DNA from 3 places in the Kluyvera sp. CHPC 1.2972 genome. Region 2 is predicted to be linked to each of the others. Evidence: predicted binding sites of a transcription regulator. Region 2 holds the regulator's gene; each other region holds the start of a gene.
What was found. Region 2 encodes ArgR, which controls arginine synthesis, uptake and breakdown. Its sites were predicted from a motif close to ANTGAATAAAAATACANT; they were not measured.
Positions count from the first base shown of each region.

Region 1: a site for ArgR is predicted at 4,059-4,076, ahead of argF (ornithine carbamoyltransferase). Genes of this name have one in related genera too.
Region 3: a site for ArgR is predicted at 4,476-4,493, ahead of argC (N-acetyl-gamma-glutamyl-phosphate reductase). Genes of this name have one in related genera too.

Region 1 is NZ_JAPKIB010000011.1:40,386-47,067, forward strand. It holds gene V6944_RS16445 (valine--tRNA ligase) at 1-622, shown strand, start outside; gene V6944_RS16450 (GNAT family N-acetyltransferase) at 821-1,324, shown strand; gene V6944_RS16455 (YjgN family protein) at 1,543-2,706, shown strand; gene miaE (tRNA isopentenyl-2-thiomethyl-A-37 hydroxylase MiaE) at 2,710-3,468, opposite strand; gene rraB (ribonuclease E inhibitor RraB) at 3,521-3,943, opposite strand; gene argF (ornithine carbamoyltransferase) at 4,104-5,108, shown strand; gene V6944_RS16475 (YhcH/YjgK/YiaL family protein) at 5,194-5,646, opposite strand; gene V6944_RS16480 (pyrBI operon leader peptide) at 5,910-6,014, shown strand; gene pyrB (aspartate carbamoyltransferase) at 6,051-6,682, shown strand, end outside.
Region 2 is NZ_JAPKIB010000004.1:34,366-41,047, reverse strand. It holds gene degQ (serine endoprotease DegQ) at 1-46, shown strand, start outside; gene degS (outer membrane-stress sensor serine endopeptidase DegS) at 135-1,202, shown strand; gene mdh (malate dehydrogenase) at 1,257-2,195, opposite strand; gene argR (transcriptional regulator ArgR) at 2,651-3,121, shown strand; gene yhcN (peroxide/acid stress response protein YhcN) at 3,498-3,761, shown strand; gene yhcN-B (DUF1471 family stress response protein YhcN-B) at 3,863-4,129, shown strand; gene V6944_RS08435 (barstar family protein) at 4,184-4,459, opposite strand; gene V6944_RS08430 (NAD-dependent succinate-semialdehyde dehydrogenase) at 4,487-5,941, opposite strand; gene V6944_RS08425 (CoA transferase) at 6,042-6,682, shown strand, end outside.
Region 3 is NZ_JAPKIB010000013.1:9,366-16,047, reverse strand. It holds gene V6944_RS17705 (helix-turn-helix transcriptional regulator) at 1-149, opposite strand, end outside; gene ppc (phosphoenolpyruvate carboxylase) at 314-2,965, opposite strand; gene argE (acetylornithine deacetylase) at 3,277-4,428, opposite strand; gene argC (N-acetyl-gamma-glutamyl-phosphate reductase) at 4,582-5,586, shown strand; gene argB (acetylglutamate kinase) at 5,599-6,372, shown strand; gene argH (argininosuccinate lyase) at 6,484-6,682, shown strand, end outside.

The DNA of each region.
Region 1 (6,682 bases), on a different contig from region 2:
TCTGCTGCGCCTGGCGCACCCGATCATTCCATTCATCACCGAAACCATCTGGCAGCGCGTGAAAGTGATTTGTGGCAACACCGCAGACACCATCATGCTGCAGCCGTTCCCGGAATATAACGCCGCGCAGGTTGATGAAGCCGCGCTGGCCGATACCGAGTGGCTGAAGCAGGCGATCGTTGCTGTACGTAACATCCGTGCGGAAATGAACATCGCCCCGGGTAAACCGCTGGAGCTGCTGCTGCGTGGTTGCAGCGCTGACGCGATGCGTCGTGTGAACGACAACCGTAGCTTCCTGCTGAACCTGGCCCGTCTGGAAAGCATCACCGTGCTGCCAGCCGATGACAAAGGTCCGGTCTCCGTGACCAAAATCATCGACGGCGCCGAGCTGCTGATCCCGATGGCTGGCCTCATCAACAAAGAAGATGAGCTGGCGCGTCTGGCAAAAGAAGTGGCGAAAATCGAAGGCGAGATTGCCCGTATCGAAGGCAAGCTCTCCAACGAAGGTTTCGTTGCGCGTGCACCAGAAGCGGTGATTGCTAAAGAGCGTGAGAAGCTGGACGGTTACGCAGAAGCGAAAGCGAAGCTGATTGAGCAGCAGGCGGTCATCGCCGCGCTGTAAAAATCGTGCCTGTACGTTTGCCGGATGGCGCTACGCTTATCCGGCCTACGGTTTCGAGTAGCCCGGATGAGGCGCGTCAGCGCCGACTCCGGGTTATCGACAGTACGGTTCCACCCTCCTGAATTATCCTCGCTTGCACTCCCCCTCCCCGCAGTGTTATTAACTGCATATGTTCCACGTTTACGTCATGAGTTCGCTATGAGTGTCATTACCCCTGTCTCTGCAACGCTGCGTCGCCTTACGGCCAGCGACAACGCCGCTATCGCCCACGTTATCCGCCAGGTCTCCGCTGAGCACGGCCTGACCGCCGATAAAGGCTACACGGTGGCCGACCCCAATCTGGACGAGCTGTTTCAGGTATACAGCCAGCCGGGCGCGGCCTACTGGGTGGTTGAGCAGAATGGTCAGGTAGTGGGCGGCGGCGGCGTGGCGCCGTTAGGCTGTAGCGAGCCGGAAATTTGCGAGCTGCAAAAGATGTATTTCCTGCCGAGCGTACGCGGTCAGGGGCTGGCGAAAAAGCTGGCGCTGATGGCGCTTGAGCACGCCCGCGAGCAGGGCTTTAAACAGTGCTATCTCGAGACCACGGCGTTTCTGACCGAGGCCATCCGCCTTTATGAACACCTGGGGTTCGAGCACATCGCCGAGCCGCTGGGCTGCACCGGGCACGTCGACTGTGAAGTGCGGATGTTAAAATCCCTCTGACTTGTACAGGGGCGTTTCTGTCCTACGGCATCCCGACTGAAAAGCATCAGGTGAATCAGGCCGGCGGCACGCGCCGCTGGCCTGATTCACCATTTTTTCCCATAGAATATGTGCCATCGGGCATCATTCTGAAAATAAGTCATTGAGTTCTTATTTCTTACCATTTCCTGTATAAAGAACTTTCTATTTTATCCCCACCGTAATAACAAGGATGTTTTATGTCGCCCTCTTTCGCTAAAGAGAATAGAGAAACTCACGCCTTTACTTTTTATGGAAAAGGCTCTTCATTTTTTATCATTTGTTTGGTTAATGTTATTTTATCAATGATAACCTGCGGTATTTTTCTACCCTGGGCATTTGTCCGCAGCCGTCGTTATCTCTACGAAAACATGGAGCTCAACGGTGCCAGATTTAACTATCACGCCAGCGGCGGATCTATTTTCATCAGTTGGCTCGTTATTTCTATTATTATCGCGGCACTCTGTTTTATAGAATTAGCCATTACCCATTCAGCAGAGGTGGTGTTCGCCCCTTGGGTGTGCATGCTGTTCTATCCTTTTATGATGGTGAAGAGTCTGAGCTACCATGCGGCAATGACCACGCTGAACAACGTCCGTTTTGGGTTCCAATGCTCAATGTTACGGGTGTGGTGGGTTATGATGGGCATCCCCATTGTCACCATTTTATTACTCTTGGGCCTATTTAACGGCTATGTTCGCCTGATAGGGCCACCATCAAGCATCGATGCCGTTATAACGCTGATTGTCTGCTGCGTTGTTTTAGGCTTAATTGTCATCGCCGTCGTGAACGGAATTGTGTATCGCTACTGGATAGAGCTATTTGCTAAGAATGCATCATTTGGGATTAACAAATTTAATTTGAATATCAAAACATCAAAATGCGTTATCATTTCCATTATTTCAATGGTTATTCTTATCCCATTCATATTAGTCATTAGCAGAATAATTATCACATCGTTCCACCGTCTATTATCAGGCTCGCTGGACGGTTATATGGGCATGTTCACATTAGTCTACCTACTCTATATCGTAGGGATATTACTTGCATCCGCCTATGTTTTCTCTGCATTACGCAACTATGCGTTCAATAACCTCATCCTCGGCGACGACATCCGTTTTCACTCATCGCTCACCTTTTTCGGCATCGCGACCAATTTACTGCTTTTGACGTTTGGTTCCCTGATAACGCTGGGGCTGGCCTATCCTTGGCTGAAAATACGCCTTATACGCTACCAGGCAAACCATACCAGCGTGTCAGGTTCGCTCAATGCACTGGACTTAACCAACGATGAACGTCCTCTGGACACCGGGATCTTCGCCCGGATCTCCCGTGGAGCAGCCCCTACGCTTCCGTTCTTCTAACCATTACACTGGCACACCGCTGTGGAAGCGGAACTCGTCGTCCGGCGAGGTGATGAGCGACGCTTCCACTTCACCGAAGAAACGCACCCGTTCGCTGATATCGCCATCGGCGATTTGCTGCGCCAGCGTCAGGTAGTCTTGATAGTGCCGCGCTTCTGAACGTAGCAGTGACAGGTAAAACGCCTGCAGATCGTCATCCAGATACGGCGCCAGCGCAGCAAAGCGTTCGCAGGAACGGGCTTCGATGTACGCCCCACAAATCAGCTTATCAATCAGGGTAAGCGGTTCATGAGTACGCACCGCTTTGAGCATCCCTTTGGCATAGCGGCTGGCGGTGATTTTCACGTACGGGATATTGCGGTTTAGCATCGCTTCGCGCACCTGCGAGAAGTGGTGTAGCTCCTCTTTTATCAGCAGCACCATGCTATCGATAAGCTGCCGTCCCCACGGGTCGTCGGTCTGCGGCATCGCGCTTTTCCCCATCTGCTTATGCAGCGCGGTAAAATCTGGCTCAACGCCCTCGCGAAAGGTAAAAGCTTCATAGGGTTTCAGCCATTCGAGCAGCGCCTGCGCCCCCTCTTTATCCGCCACATATTTACGCACCAGCAGCATCGCGGTTTGCGCCGCCTTTAGCTCGCACACTAAATGATCGGTCAGCAGCAAAGGGAGATTGGCCGGATCGCGGGCTTTATCGAGCCATGCCTGAGGCGTTTTGCAATGCAGGAAGTTGAGAACCGGGGAGAGTATTTGCGGGTAATCCATACCGAAATCCTTGCCCTACGGCAGCGGGTGCTGCCGTAGGTAATGTGATGACTTAGTGACGTACGCCGTCGTCTTCTTCGTCGACAAAATCTTCGTCGTCGTCATCACCCTCTTCGCCGTTCGGGTCTTCGTAGTAAGTTCCCCAACCGTCGTATTCCACTTCGAACTTCTCAGCCAGGTTCATCAGCTGTTCAACCTGCGCGTCGATAAGCTCTGCGTTCAGCGCACTTTCGCTCAGGATATCGCAGCAGATCACGGTGTCGCCTTCTTCCACTTCCAGCTCTTCCGGTTCCGTCACTTCGTAGCCCAGCTTGAACGCTTCTACCGCCGCTTTCTCCAGACTTTCGAAATCGTCCGCGGAGAGGTGATGTTCGATGGTGTACAGCGCATCAGGATCGCTGCCGTCTTCCAGCAGTTCTTCAATGATCAGACGGGTCTCTTCGCGCTGTTCTTCCAGATGTTCAGGGTTTGCCATGGCTCGTTCCTCATAATGTGGCTGATACTCTTATTGTCACATACCGTTGCCATTGCCTCCACCTTTCCGATAAAGATTTGTTATTGGGGTTGCAAATGAATATTCATCCATATAAAGTGAATTTTAATTCAATAAGTGGCTTGAGCCAGGTGAGGGAATTATGTCTACTCTGTATAAAAAGAACTTCTTAAAATTACTCGATTTTACCCCTGCAGAAATCACCACCCTGCTGCAGCTCGCAGCAAAGCTAAAAGCGGATAAAAAAAGCGGCACGGAGTCGCCGAACCTGACCGGTAAAAACATCGCGCTCATCTTCGAAAAAGACTCAACCCGCACACGATGCTCTTTCGAAGTTGCCGCATACGATCAGGGCGCTCGCGTCACTTATCTTGGATCCAGCGGCAGCCAGATTGGCCACAAAGAATCGATTAAAGACACCGCTCGCGTGCTGGGCCGTATGTACGACGGCATCCAGTACCGTGGCTACGGTCAGGAAGTGGTGGAAACGCTGGCCGAGTACTCCGGCGTGCCGGTGTGGAACGGCCTGACCGATGAGTTCCACCCAACCCAGCTGTTGGCCGATCTGCTGACCATGCAGGAACACCTGCCGGGCAAAGCGTTCAACGAAATGACGCTGGTTTATGCCGGCGATGCGCGTAACAACATGGGCAACTCGATGCTGGAAGCCGCAGCGTTAACCGGTCTCGATCTGCGTCTGATGGCACCACAGGAATGCTGGCCTGAAGCGAGCCTGGTCGCAGAGTGCAAAGCGCTGGCGCAGAAAAACGGCGGCAACGTTACCCTGACGGAAGATATTGCTGCAGGCGTGAAGGATGCGGACTTTATCTACACCGACGTGTGGGTATCGATGGGCGAAGCCAAAGAGAAGTGGGCGGAGCGTATTGCGCTGCTGCGCGGCTATCAGGTGAATAGCACCATGATGAAGCTGACCGGCAACCCGCAGGTAAAATTCCTGCACTGCCTGCCTGCGTTCCATGATGACCAGACGACCGTAGGTAAGAAAATGGCCGCTGAGTACGGCATGCACGGCGGAATGGAAGTGACCGATGAGGTCTTTGAATCTCCGGCCAGCATTGTGTTCGATCAGGCAGAAAACCGGATGCACACCATCAAAGCGGTGATGGTCGCAACGCTAAGCAAATAAACTCACAATGTAGCCCGGCCGAGCGCAGCGACGCCGGGAAAACCCCGGAGTCGGCGCTATCGCACCTCGTCCGGGCTACCGTTCATCATTCGACCAGAAGTTTCACAACCGCTTTACGCACTTTCGCAGGCTGCCCCACCGCGCACAGCGGCTTGTGGACTTCACCCGGATAGAAGACCACGAAGTCACCTTCGCTCATCACCACCATCTTTTCCTGCACGCCTTCCGGCAGAAACGCGATGTCTTTATCCGCCAGCCAGTCGGTGTCCGGTTCGCCCGCAGGTTGGGTGCTGAACGCCATCCCTTCCTGCCCTTTCAGCACTACCTGGATATCCAGATAACGTGCATGATACTCCGCACGACGATCGGCAAACGGTTCGGTCATGTTCTCAGAGATCATATAGAACAGGCGGTTGCCGTCGATGTCATATTTCCCTTCCGGGGTAGCATCGGTAACGTTCGCCATAAGGTGGATAATAGCCTGACGCAGCTCTTCCGGCAGCCAGGACTGAAGGTGATGGATGTTGCCAATAATCATGATGACTCCACGAATAAAACAATGTTTCAATTTTCAGTTGTTATACGTAAATTCGCGATACCATACCAGTACTTTTTATCATGATTCTGCCGCCCTGCTGATTTAGCGCACACTTTCGCCACCCCGCATGAAAAGTGAATTTATACGCATAAAAATCGAATACTCATTCCATGAGAATCGTTTTCGTTGATTAAAATGTGAATTAGACGCTTGATTGCCAGATAAAGCTGCGTATAATGCCACCCGTTTTGCCGGGAGGAATTATGGTTCAGTGTGTACGACATCGCGTCTTACCGCGTCTGAAAACAGACGCTGGCCTGCCGTTTTTCCTTTCCGTAGCATCCGTATTCGTAAAGCCCCTTATTTAAGGGGCTTTTTTTTTGCGCCGTCGTCAGGAGATAAACATGGCTAATCCGCTGTATCAAAAACACATCATTTCCATAAACGATCTCAGCCGCGAAGACCTTGAACTGGTTTTGGCGACCGCCGCCAGCCTGAAAGCGAACCCACAGCCGGAGCTGCTGAAGCACAAAGTTATCGCCAGCTGTTTCTTCGAGGCCTCGACGCGCACCCGTCTCTCTTTTGAAACGTCCATGCACCGTCTGGGGGCCAGCGTGGTCGGCTTCTCCGACAGCGCCAACACCTCGCTCGGTAAAAAAGGCGAAACCCTGGCCGACACCATCTCGGTCATCAGCACCTACGTCGACGCCATCGTGATGCGTCACCCGCAGGAAGGCGCAGCGCGTCTGGCCACCGAGTTCTCCGGCAACATTCCGGTACTGAACGCTGGCGACGGCGCGAACCAGCACCCGACCCAGACGCTGCTGGATCTGTTCACCATTCAGGAGACCCAGGGCCGTCTGGAGAATCTGAACATCGCGATGGTCGGCGACCTGAAGTACGGCCGCACCGTCCACTCGCTGACCCAGGCGCTGGCGAAGTTTAACGGTAACCGCTTCTACTTTATCGCCCCGGACGCGCTGGCGATGCCGCAGTACATCCTCGATATGCTCGATGAGAAAGGCATTGCCTGGAG
Region 2 (6,682 bases):
CAACGTTATGCGCGGCAACGAGAGCATCTACCTGCTTATGCGCTAATCCTCGGAAACCGGACATAGCATGCAATGTATGTCCGGTAAACTCGTGGTATGCTTCGCTCAGTTTCTTCATCAACGATGCTTGTATCATGCTTCTAAAGCTCTTACGTTCCGTCGCACTAGGTTTACTGGTTGGCGGTATATTGATTGTGACCGTCCCCTCTTTGCGTCAGTGGAATCCATTAGCCACTCAGCGCTTTAGCAGCACGGATGAAACGCCCGCCAGCTATAATCCGGCGGTGCGCCGCGCCGCGCCTGCGGTGGTTAACGTCTATAACCGCAGCCTGAACAGCAGCACCCACAGCCAGCTGGAGATTAAAACGCTCGGTTCCGGTGTGATTATGGATCAGCGCGGGTACATCATTACCAACAAACACGTGATCAACGATGCGGACCAGATTATCGTCGCGCTGCAGGACGGCCGGGTGTTTGAAGCGCTGCTGGTTGGCTCCGATAGCCTGACCGACCTCGCGGTACTCAAAATTAACGCCACCGGTGGCCTGCCGGTGATCCCGATTAACCCCACCCGCGTACCGCACATCGGCGACGTAGTGCTGGCTATCGGCAACCCGTATAACCTCGGTCAGACCATCACCCAGGGGATTATCAGCGCCACTGGTCGTATTGGCCTGAACCCAAGCGGCCGACAGAACTTTCTGCAAACCGATGCCTCCATCAACCACGGTAACTCCGGCGGCGCGCTGGTGAACTCGCTGGGCGAACTGATGGGTATCAACACCCTCTCTTTCGATAAGAGCAACGACGGCGAGACGCCGGAAGGGCTGAGCTTTGCGATCCCATTCCAGCTGGCGACCAAAATTATGGATAAGCTCATCCGTGACGGTCGCGTGATCCGCGGCTTTATCGGCATTAGCGGTCGTGAAATTGCGCCGCTGCGCGCGCAGGGCGGCGGTATCGATCAGATTCAGGGGATTGTGGTTAACGAAATCGCCCCGGACGGCCCGGCCGCGCAGGCAGGCATTCAGAACAACGACGTAATTATCTCGGTGAACGGTAAACCGGCGGTTTCCGCACTGGAGACCATGGACCAGGTCGCGGAGATCCGCCCAGGTTCAGTGATCCCAGTAGTGGTTATGCGTGATGATAAGAAGTTGACGATGCAGGTGACGATTCAGGAATATCCGGCGTCGAACTAAACGACCAAATGCAAAGGGGCCATCGGCCCCTTTGTTCTATTCCACGCTCAGGTTTTATTTATTAATAAAATCTTCGCCAAGCTGAATATCTTTTCTCAGCGTATCCAGCATCCCTTCCAGCGCCTGCTGCTCGTAAGCGCTCAGTTTGCCAATAGACTGACGTTCTTCAATCCCGTTTTTGCCGAGCAGCAGCGGCTGTGAGAAGAAACGAGCGTATTCGCCGTCACCTTCAACATAGGCGCACTCAACCACCCCTTTCTCGCCCTGCAAGGCGCGAACCAGAGACAGCCCAAAGCGCGCTGCAGCCTGGCCCATAGAGAGCGTGGCTGACCCGCCACCGGCTTTTGCTTCCACCACTTCGGTACCCGCATTCTGGATACGCTTCGTCAGGTCATTCACTTCCTGCTCGGAGAAACTGCCCCCTGGGATTTGCGACAATAAAGGAAGAATCGTGACGCCGGAGTGGCCACCGATAACCGGGACTTCGACATCGCCGCATTTTTTACCTTTCAGTTCAGCGACGAAGGTATTGGAGCGGATGATATCCAGCGTGGTCACGCCGAACAGTTTATTTTTGTCGTACACGCCCGCCTTCTTCAGCACCTCGGCGGCGATCGCCACGGTGGTGTTGACCGGGTTGGTAATGATACCAATGCAGGCTTTAGGCGCGGTTTTTGCGATTTGTTGCACCAGGTTTTTGACAATCCCGGCGTTAACGTTAAACAGATCGGAGCGATCCATACCGGGTTTACGAGCCACCCCAGCAGAGATCAGGACAACATCCGCCCCTTCCAGCGCAGGCGTCGCATCTTCACCAGAGAAACCTTTGATGTTCACATCAGTCGGAATATGGCTGAGATCGACAGCCACGCCAGGCGTGACGGGGGCAATATCATAGAGGGAGAGTTCTGAACCTGAAGGCAGTTGGGTCTTTAGTAGTAGGGCAAGCGCCTGGCCAATACCGCCGGCGGCACCAAGGACTGCGACTTTCATCCTAAACTCCTTATTATGGTTAATGACATTCAGGTAATAACCTGTCGTGGACCGCATAACCGACGCAAGAGATACCTGTTGTTACTCCGTTGCGGCGACCTTAATTCACAAGGTAAATAATTACAATATAATTGCTTACAGAATGCGGCGCCTCCAGCAGCATTGCTGGCGTTACCGCACTACTCCCAGAAAAAGGTCTATCTACGAAACCAAACTTTCATCAACTATCGATTACAATATACTCAGCATGTTGCGTAAAACAACAGCAATTTAATAACAATTCATTTACTTTTAACTTATTTGGATCCCGTGATATAGGCATGTTTCTTAGGTCTAATTTTTGCTAAAATCCCGCCTTTCTCTATTTGGCCTAGCCCCTTGGGATAAATTGTTTTGCATAAAAATTCACCTATATGCATAATAATGTTAATTTCACCACCATAGTCAGGTGACTTATGCGAAGTTCCACTAAACAAGAAGAATTAGTTAAAGCCTTTAAAGCATTACTGAAAGAAGAAAAATTTAGCTCTCAGGGCGAAATTGTTCAGGCATTGCAGGAAGAAGGCTTCGATAATATCAACCAGTCCAAAGTCTCCCGTATGCTGACAAAGTTTGGCGCAGTGCGTACCCGCAACGCCAAAATGGAGATGGTTTACTGCCTGCCTGCTGAGCTGGGCGTGCCGACCACCTCCAGCCCGCTGAAGAACCTGGTTCTGGATATTGACTACAACGACGCTGTCGTCGTCATTCATACCAGCCCTGGTGCGGCGCAGCTGATCGCGCGTCTGCTGGACTCGCTGGGCAAAGCGGAAGGCATTCTTGGCAGCATTGCCGGTGATGACACGATCTTCACCACGCCTGCTCGGGGTTTCACTGTTAAAGATCTCTACGAGGCCATTCAGGTTCTGTTCGAACAGGAACTGTAATCCCTCGCGATACTCCTCTGGTTTCTCCGGAGGAGTCTGTTTTCCCGCCAACGCCCCGCCGTTTTCACTGCCGTTCCGTTAACATTTAGTGCGATTCTTTGTGCATTCACATAGATGTAGTGAATATATCTCGACTTAAGCGCACAAAACATCAAATTATCCTATCTTTTTGATTTTACGCATTATTAGCCGACGACTTTGCCAAAATATGCGTTTTTTTATACGTATATGTTCTAAAAATGACGATTCCTGACAAGTAATTACACGAGAAACAATTAGCGGGGTATTAATATTTCATGTGATTAGTGTATACTTAATTTCGTGATGAGGGTCACAAAACAAAGGCCTTCCAAAAAAATTCGACGAGGTGAGTATCATGAAAATCAAAACTACCGTTGCCGCTCTGAGCATCCTATCCGTTATCTCGTTTGGCGCTTTCGCCGCTGATTCTATCAACAGCGACCAGGCACAAACCCGTCAGTCAATCGGCACCGTTTCCATCGGTTCCGTCGGTTCAACCCCGATGGATATGCATGAGATGCTGAACAAGAAAGCGGAAGAACAAGGTGCATCGTCTTACCGCATCATTGAAGCGCGTACCGGCGATCGCTGGCATGCAACGGCTGAACTGTATAAATAAGACGCAGTACGTCGGTATTGAGTAAAGAATATCCCCAGCGGTCCCAGGAATAAGCATCAGCATCCTCTCACCGCTGCACAATAAGGTGAGGAGTAAAGTATATGAAAAGCGCAATTATCATCGCATCCCTTGGTCTGGCATCCGTACTCTCTTTCGGCGCAAGCGCCGCAGTACATCAGGTGAGCGCAGACCAGGCACAGAACCTACAGTCCATGGGCACCGTTTCCGTTTCACAGATAGGTAGCGACCCAATGGATATGCGTAGCCAGTTAGCCGCAAAAGCAGAAAAAGAAGGCGCTAGCAGCTACCGCATTATCGAAGCCCGTACCGGCGACAGCTCGCACGCTACGGCTGAACTGTACAAATAAACCCTCGTCGTCTTGTCCGACGACTTGCCCTCGCCTTTCGGCGAGGGCTTTTTTTTACCCGCGCTGAACGTTAAAGCGCAGCATCCCTTCCAGCTCTTCTTCTGCTTCATCAAATAGCAGAATCAGCGCACCATAGCGTCGGCGCTGCTTATCGTCCATGTGCAGGAATTCAATCTCCAGCGGCAGCGGTATTACATTGCCAGTCACCACGTTCCAGAGCGCATCCAGATCGCGAATCGACTCACGATCGAGGGCAAAAAGACGGGCGAATTCCCGATAAAAATCGCCCTGATCCTCTATCTCGTCAAAATCAAAAGTATAGATTTTCATCTTACGCCCTCTCTCCCATTCAACAGACTAAAGTCCCCCAATGTGCAGCGTTTTCACCTCGAGGTACTCTTCTAGCCCCAGCACTGAACCTTCGCGCCCAAGCCCCGACTCCTTCACGCCGCCAAACGGCCCCAGCTCGGTTGAAACGACACATTCGTTAATGCCGATCATACCGCTCTCCAGCGCCTGCGCGACGCGGAAGACGCGCGACAGGTTCTGGGTGTAGAAATAGGCTGCCAGGCCGTAAGGTGTATTATTCGCGCGCTGAATAACTTCATCTTCATCGCTAAAACGGAAGCAGGCCGCCAGCGGACCAAATGTCTCCTCCTGCGCCAGCAGCATTTTTTCCTGACAGTCGCCCAGCACCGTCGGCTGCCAGAAGTTACCGCCCAGCGCATGCGGCTGCCCACCAGCCAGCACTTTGGCCCCTTTCGCGACAGCATCCTCAACATGTTCGCGCACTTTTTTAACCGCAGCAGCCTCAATCAATGGCCCCACGATCACGCCGTCATCCAGCCCGTTCCCCACTTTCAGTGCCTTCACAGCGGCGGCAAGCTGGCTGACGAAGCGCTCATACACGCTGTCGTGAATATAAAAACGGTTAACGCTCACGCACACCTGTCCGGCGTTGCGGAACTTATTGGCGATAGCCCCCTGAACGGCGGCGTCAATATCCGCGTCTTCAAAGACGATGTACGGCGCGTTGCCGCCGAGCTCCATGGAGACTTTCTTCATGGTTTCTGCTGCGTTACGCACCAGCGTTTTACCCACCGAGGTTGATCCGGTAAAAGAGATTTTACGCACGTCATGGCTTGCCATAATCGCGTCGCTAATCTCCAGCGTATTCCCCGCCACGGCGTTCAACACCCCGTCCGGAATCCCCGCTTTCTTCGCCAGCGCCAGCAGTGCGAACGCGCACAGTGGCGTGTTATTGGCGGGTTTAATCACCCCGGTACAGCCAGCCGCCAGCGCCGGGCCAAGCTTGCGGGTGAGCATCGCCATCGGGAAGTTCCACGGCGTAATCGCCGCTACCACGCCGATAGGCTCACGGGTCGCCAGAATGCGTGAGCCCGGTTTCGCTGGCGGAATTATCTCGCCGTTCGCCCGTTTCCCCTGTTCGGCAAACCACTGGATAAAGCTCGCTGCGTAGTCCACCTCGCCCTCCGCCTCTTTCAGCGGTTTGCCCTGTTCGATGGTCATCAGCTTCGCCAGCCAACTTTTATGTTCGATGATGAGCTGATACCAGCGATACAGCAGCTCCGAGCGTGCCTTCGCCGTTTTCGCCCGCCAGAGTGGAAACGCGCGGGCGGCGGCGGCAATCGCCTGTTCCGTCTCCTGCTGACCGGCCTTTGCGACTTTGGCGACAACCTCACCCGTCGCAGGGTTGAGCACATCAAAGGTGGTACTAAGCTGGTGCCATTCGCCGTTCACCAGGTAGCCCGTCTGAAAGAGATCGTTGTCCTGCCATGCTTGCGTGGTCATTACACCCTCCTGAAAAGTGTTTCCATCTAAGTATAGCTATCGCTTTTGGCGTAATAGTTGTCAGAATAACGATAGTCTTATTAACGGAAAGGAGCCTGCGGTGAAACGTGAATATCCTGTTTTTGATAAGCTGTGCCACGAGCTTGGGCTAGCACATCTGGCGAGCGATCGCGCGACGTTCACCAGCACAGAACCGGTCTATCCGACGCCGTTTGCCATCGGAGAGGCAGCCGCCTTCGCGCTAGCGCTACAAGGGCTGATGCTCGATGTGCTGCGAGGCAAGCAGCAGGAAATTACCGTCGATTGCCATAGCGCTGCCGCCTCAACCCACGCGGTCACCTTCCAGCAGCAGAACGGCTATAACTGGCAGTACAACGACCCGGACTACCCCACCACTGATTTCTACCTCACTGCCGACAACCGCTGGATTTTCCTGCACGGCGGCTACCCGCGTTTGCGTGATGGCATTCTGGATATTCTCGACGTGCCCAATAACCGTAGCCGTGTGGCGCAGGCCGTGGCGAAGTGGGAAGCGCAGAAGCTGGAGCAGACCATTGCCGACGCTGGGCTGTGCGCCGCCATTGCCCGCAGTCGTGAAGAGTGGCTGGCACATCCGCAGGGGCTGGCGGTGAGTCAGGAGCCACTGATTCGCCTGACGCGGCTGACCGATAGCGCCCCGAAGGCACGTCGTTACGATACGCCACGGGTGCTGAAGTCGCTGCGCGTGCTGGATGCCACCCA
Region 3 (6,682 bases), on a different contig from region 2:
TGCCCTTCAAGCAGGATCTCCAGCCGGGGGAAGTCAACCTGAAACGCCATCTCCGGCACCGGCGCGTGATTCCCGGCAAACCAGATTTTTTGCAGCGGCGTGGCGCCTGAGGCGATGTGGGAAAGCAGCGGGTTGATATCGAAAAGCATGGGGCTCCCTGTCGTGGTGAACAACGCAGAAACCTTAACCGAGGGGATAAAAAAAGGCCACAAAGAATGTGGCCTTTTGGCGTGCAGATCGCCCGGATGACGCCGGGGCTGCACCGTGCATATTCCCGGCGTCGCTTCGCTCGGCCGGGCTACATGGGGGGAGATTAACCGGTGTTACGCATACCCGCAGCAACGCCCGCGATGGTGACCATCAGCGCCTGCTCAACGTTATGGTTTGGCTCCAGACCTTCTTCTTCCGCTTTACGTGAACGGTGCAGCAGTTCGGCCTGCAGAACGTTCAGCGGGTCAGTGTAGACGTTACGCAGCTGGATAGACTCGGCAATCCACGGCAGGTCGGCCATCAGATGCGCATCGTTGGCGATATCCAGCACCACTTTGATGTCGGCTTCCAGCTGCTCACGCAGCTCGGTGCCCAGACCCCACAGCTCTTTTTTCACCAGACGCTGATCGTAGTATTCCGCCAGCCACAGGTCAGCCTTCGAGTAGACCATCTCCAGCATGCCCAAGCGGGTAGAGAAGAACGGCCAGTCGCGACACATGGCTTCCAGTTTGCTCTGTTTACCGTCTTCAACCACTTTTTGCAGCGCCGCGCCGGCACCCAGCCAGGCTGGCAACATCAGGCGGTTTTGCGTCCAGGCGAAGATCCATGGAATCGCACGCAGTGACTCGACGCCGCCGGTAGCGCGACGTTTTGCCGGGCGTGAACCCAATGGTAGTTTGCCCAGCTCCTGCTCCGGCGTGGCGGAGCGGAAGTACGGTACGAAATCTTTGTTTTCACGCACGTAGCCGCGGTACATCTCGCAGGAGATATCCGACAGTTCGTCCATGATGCCGCGCCACTCTTCTTTTGGCTCCGGCGGTGGCAGCAGGTTCGCTTCCAGAATGGCGCTGGTGTACAGCGACAGGCTGCTGACGGTGATTTCCGGCAGACCGTATTTGAAGCGGATCATCTCGCCCTGTTCGGTCACGCGCAGGCCGCCTTTCAGGCTGCCCGGAGGCTGAGAGAGCAGTGCCGCGTGCGCCGGGGCGCCGCCGCGGCCGATAGAGCCACCGCGACCGTGGAACAGCGTCAGCTCGATGCCCGCTTTCTCACAGGTTTTGATTAAGGCGTCCTGCGCCTGGTACTGCGCCCAGGATGCCGCCATTACGCCCGCATCTTTGGCGGAGTCAGAATAGCCAATCATGACCATCTGCTTGCCCTGAATAAAGCCGCGATACCAGTCGATGCTCAGCAGCTGAGTCATGACGTCGTCGGCGTTGTTCAGGTCGTCGAGGGTTTCGAACAGTGGAGCCACCGGCAGCGCGAAGGTAATGCCCGCTTCTTTCAGCAGCAGGTGAACGGCCAGCACGTCGGACGGCGTTTTCGCCATGGAGATAACGTAGGCGGCGACCGAGCCGATAGGCGCATCGACAATCGCTTTACAGGTATTGAGGACTTCGCGGGTTTCGTTGCTTGGCTCCCAGCTACGCGGGAGAAGCGGACGTTTGGAATTCAGTTCGCGGATCAGGAAGGCCTGCTTGTCGGCTTCAGACCAGCTTTCGTAGTCGCCGATGCCCAGATAGCGGGTCAGTTCGCCCAGCGCTTCGGTGTGACGGGTGCTTTCCTGGCGCACGTCGATACGCACCAGCGGCACGCCAAAACACTTCACGCGGCGCAGGGTGTCGAGCAGTTCGCCGTTGGCGATAATGCCCATCCCGCAGGCCTGCAGTGATTTATAGCAGGCGTACAGCGGTTCCCACAGCTGCTCGTTCTGGCTGATAAGGCCCGCCGGTTTCGGCAGACGCTCACCTTTCAGGCGCGCTTCCAGCCACGCCTGGGTCGCCAGCAGACGGGTACGCAGGTTTTTCATCAGGAAACGGTACGGCTCGGTAGCACCCGCTTCGCCAACCAGTTCGCGCAGTTCGTCGGTGCACTCAACCATCGACAGTTCAGAAATCAGGATCTGAATATCTTTCAGGAACAGGTCGGTCGCTTTCCAGCGGCTGAGCAGCAGGACGTGGCGGGTGATTTCTGCGGTCACGTTCGGGTTGCCGTCGCGGTCGCCGCCCATCCAGGAGGTGAAGCGTACCGGCACGAAATCAACCGGCAGCTGGTAGCCGAGGTTCTCTTCCAGCTGTTCGTTCAGCTCACGCAGATAGTTTGGTACGCCTTCCCACAGGCTGTTTTCCACTACCGCAAAGCCCCATTTGGCTTCATCAACCGGGCTTGGGCGGTGTTTACGAATTTCATCGGTGTGCCAGGATTGGGCAATCAGCTGGCGCAGACGGCGCATCACCTGATTGCGTTCGTAGTCGGCGATATCGGTATTATCGAGCTGCTTTAAGCAGTTGTTGATCTCACCCATTTTGTGAATCAGCGTACGACGCGTGATTTCAGTTGGGTGCGCGGTGAGCACCAGCTCCAGCGACAGGGATTCAACGGCTTTTTTGATGATCGTTTCGTTGAGATCGGGTTGGTCTTTGAGTTTACGCAGGGTACGAGCAATCACTTCCGGGTTGCTTGCCGCTTCGCCTTTCGGCGAAATGCTATGGTACTGCTCGGCGGTGTTGGCCAGGTTCAGGAACTGACTGAACGCGCGCGCGACCGGCAGCAGCTCATCGTTGGACAGGTTCTGCAGCGTGGTGAGCAGCTCTTGGCGATTGGCTTCATTGCCCGCACGAGAAGATTTGGACAACTTACGGATCGTTTCTACACGGTCAAGAATGTTCTCACCAAGCGCATCCTTGATGGTATCGCCTAGCACTTTACCGAGCATACTGACATTACTACGCAACGCGGAATATTGTTCGTTCATTAACCCAGACACCCCATCTCATTTTATTTTGTTATATCCCAACCCCTGGAACGTAAGGGCGAGATAAAGACACCTCTTTTATAAAGCCACGTAAAAACCCGTACGTCAATTGCTGCGAAATCGCTTCAGCAAACGAATAAATCGCGGCAATTTATGAAAGTTAATTCGCATCGTGCCAGATAAGAAATGCTTATGAAAATGTGAAGGAGATCGCGGGAACGCGGGGGCGGAAAGGTGCCGGATGGCGCTGCGCTTATCCGGCCCACAGGTGGGGTAGGCCCGGTAAGCATGGTGCCCCCGGGCAAAATTCATTAGTGCCAGCAGAAGTGATGCACGACCTGGGTAATTAACTCGCGCGTCGGCTTAATAAAGCGCGTTTCCAGATATTCGTCCGGCTGGTGCGCCTGGTTAATTGAGCCTGGACCCAGGACGATGGTTGGACACAAGGTCTGGATAAACGGCGCTTCGGTGCAGTAGTTCACCACTTCGGTCCTGGTACCGAGCAGTTTTTCCAGCACCTGAACCAACTGGTGATCCGGCGGGCATTCGTAGCCTGGAATCGGCGGATGCAGTTCGCTAATGGTCAGACGGCCCGGCCACTGCGCGCTGACCGGCTCAAGGGCTTCGTCGAGCAGGCCGTTCAGATCGTTCAAGGTCATGCCCGGCAACGGACGGATGTCCATGTGCAGTTCGCAACAGGCGCAGATGCGGTTAGAGGCGTCACCGCCGTGAAGGCTGCCGAGGTTGAGCGTTGGATACGGCACGGTGAACGCGTCGTAGTGATAGCGCTCTTTCAGTGAGTCGCGCAGCTGCATCACGCGGCCAATCGCGTCATGCATGATCTCAATGGCATTGACGCCGCGCGCCGGATCGCTGGAGTGGCCGGACTGGCCCATCACGCGGATGGCGTTCGACATATGACCTTTATGCGCGCGCACCGGCTGCAGTGAGGTGGGTTCACCGATGATGGCGCAGTCCGGGCGCAGTTCGGTGGATTCGGAGAAGTAGCGAGCCCCCGCCATGCTGGTCTCTTCATCGGCGGTGGCCAGGATATAGAGCGGCTTTTTCAGCGTCGTCACGTCAACATCACGCAGCGCATCCAGAATAAAGGCGAAGAAGCCTTTCATGTCGGCGGTGCCCAGACCGTAGAGCTTGTTGTCATGCTCGGTGAGGGTAAACGGGTCACGGGTCCAGCGCCCGTCGTCGAATGGTACGGTATCAGTATGACCGGCCAGCAGTAGCCCGCCCGCGCCGTGTCCGGTGCTGGCCAGCAGGTTGAATTTATTGCGCGTGCCGGGAACCGGCTGCACCTCAACGTTGAAGCCTAACGAGGCAAACCAGTCAGCAAGCAGAGTGATTAAAGACGCATTGCTCTGATCGAGCGCTTCTTCGGTTGCGCTGATGGAAGGAGTGCCGATCAACGCACGGTAAATCTCGATAAATGGGGGTAAATTGTTTTTCATTGTTGACACACCTCGGGTCATGATAGTATCAATATTCATGCAGTATTTGTGAATAAAAATACATTATCATTAGGCGTAAGAAAACCCACCAACGGTAGGGTGAATAGAAAACGCTTAATCAGGCAAACAGACATAAGAAGGTGAGCAGCCCCGATGTTGAATACGCTGATTGTGGGCGCGAGCGGTTACGCTGGCGCAGAGCTTGTGACCTATGTAAATCGCCATCCTCATATGAACATAACCGCTTTGACGGTCTCAGCGCAAAGCAATGATGCAGGAAAGTTAATCTCCGATTTGCATCCACAGCTGAAAGGGATTGTCGATCTGCCGCTGCAGCCGATGTCCGACATCAGCGAATTCAGCGCCGGTGTTGATGTGGTGTTCCTGGCGACCGCCCACGAAGTGAGTCACGATTTGGCCCCGCAGTTCCTCGCGGCAGGCTGCGTAGTATTCGACCTTTCCGGTGCGTTCCGCGTCAACGACGGCGCCTTCTATGAAAAATACTACGGCTTTATCCATCAGCACCCTGAGCTGCTGGCGCAGGCGGTGTACGGCCTGGCCGAGTGGAGCGCCGAGGCGTTGAAAGAGGCGAACCTGATTGCGGTGCCGGGCTGTTACCCGACGGCGGCGCAGCTTTCCCTGAAACCCCTGATTGATGCCGATCTCCTGGATCTCAACCAGTGGCCAGTGATCAACGCCACTTCCGGCGTGAGCGGTGCCGGGCGCAAAGCCGCTATCTCCAATAGCTTCTGCGAAGTGAGCCTGCAGCCGTACGGCGTGTTCACTCATCGCCATCAGCCAGAAATCGCCAGCCACCTGGGCACAGAGGTGATTTTCACCCCGCATCTGGGCAACTTCCCGCGCGGTATTCTGGAGACGATTACCTGTCGTCTGAAGCCGGGCGTGACCTACGCGCAGGTGGCAGAAACCTTACAACAGGCCTACGGTGACAAGCCGATGGTACGTTTATACGAGAAGGGCGTTCCGGCACTGAAAAACGTGGTCGGCCTGCCGTTCTGCGATATCGGTTTTGCCGTGCAGGGCGAGCACCTGATCGTTGTGGCGACCGAAGACAACCTATTGAAAGGCGCTGCCGCACAGGCCGTGCAGTGCGCCAATATCCGTTTCGGCTTCGCTGAGACGCAGTCTCTTATTTAAGGTGTGATGACGATGAATCCATTAATTATCAAACTGGGCGGTGTGTTACTGGATAGCGAAGAGGCGCTGGAGCGTCTGTTTACCGCACTGGTGAACTACCGCGAGTCGCATCAGCGCCCGCTGGTGATTGTCCACGGCGGCGGCTGCGTAGTGGATGAGCTGATGAAACAGCTCAACCTGCCGGTGAAAAAGAAAAATGGTCTGCGCGTCACGCCTGCCGATCAAATCGACATTATTACCGGCGCGCTGGCGGGTACCGCCAACAAAACGCTGCTGGCATGGGCGAAGAAGCATGATATCGCCTCCGTTGGCCTGTTCCTCGGCGACGGCGACAGCGTGCAGGTGAGCAAACTGGATGAAGAGTTGGGCCACGTGGGTCTGGCGCAGCCGGGTTCGCCTAAACTGATTAATCTGCTGCTGGAAGGTGGTTTCCTGCCTGTGGTGAGCTCTATCGGCGTGACCGCCGAAGGGCAACTGATGAACGTCAACGCTGACCAGGCGGCAACCGCGCTGGCGGCTACGCTTGGCGCAGACCTGATTCTGCTCTCCGACGTGAGCGGCATTCTCGACGGTAAAGGCCAGCGTATCGCGGAAATGACCGCAGCGAAGGCAGAACAGTTGATCGAGCAGGGCATTATTACCGACGGGATGATTGTGAAGGTGAACGCGGCGCTTGATGCGGCACGTACCCTGGGCCGCCCGGTGGATATCGCCTCATGGCGTCACGCGGAGCAACTGCCGGCGCTGTTTAACGGCACACCGATTGGCACGCGTATTCTGGCTTAAGTGATTTTCCCCTCACCCTAACCCTCTCCCCTCAGGGAGAGGGCCGGGGTGAGGGTTGTTTTCAGGCCGGAGACTACCCGGCATAAATAAACGAATTTAAGGAAGCATGTTATGGCACTTTGGGGTGGGCGTTTTACTCAGGCAGCGGATCAGCGGTTCAAACAGTTCAACGACTCTTTACGCTTTGACTATCGCCTGGCGGAGCAGGATATCGTTGGCTCTGTTGCCTGGTCCAAAGCGCTGGTGACGGTCGGCGTTCTGACGGCGGAAGAGCAATCTCAACTGGAAGCCGCGCTGGGCGTGCTGCTGG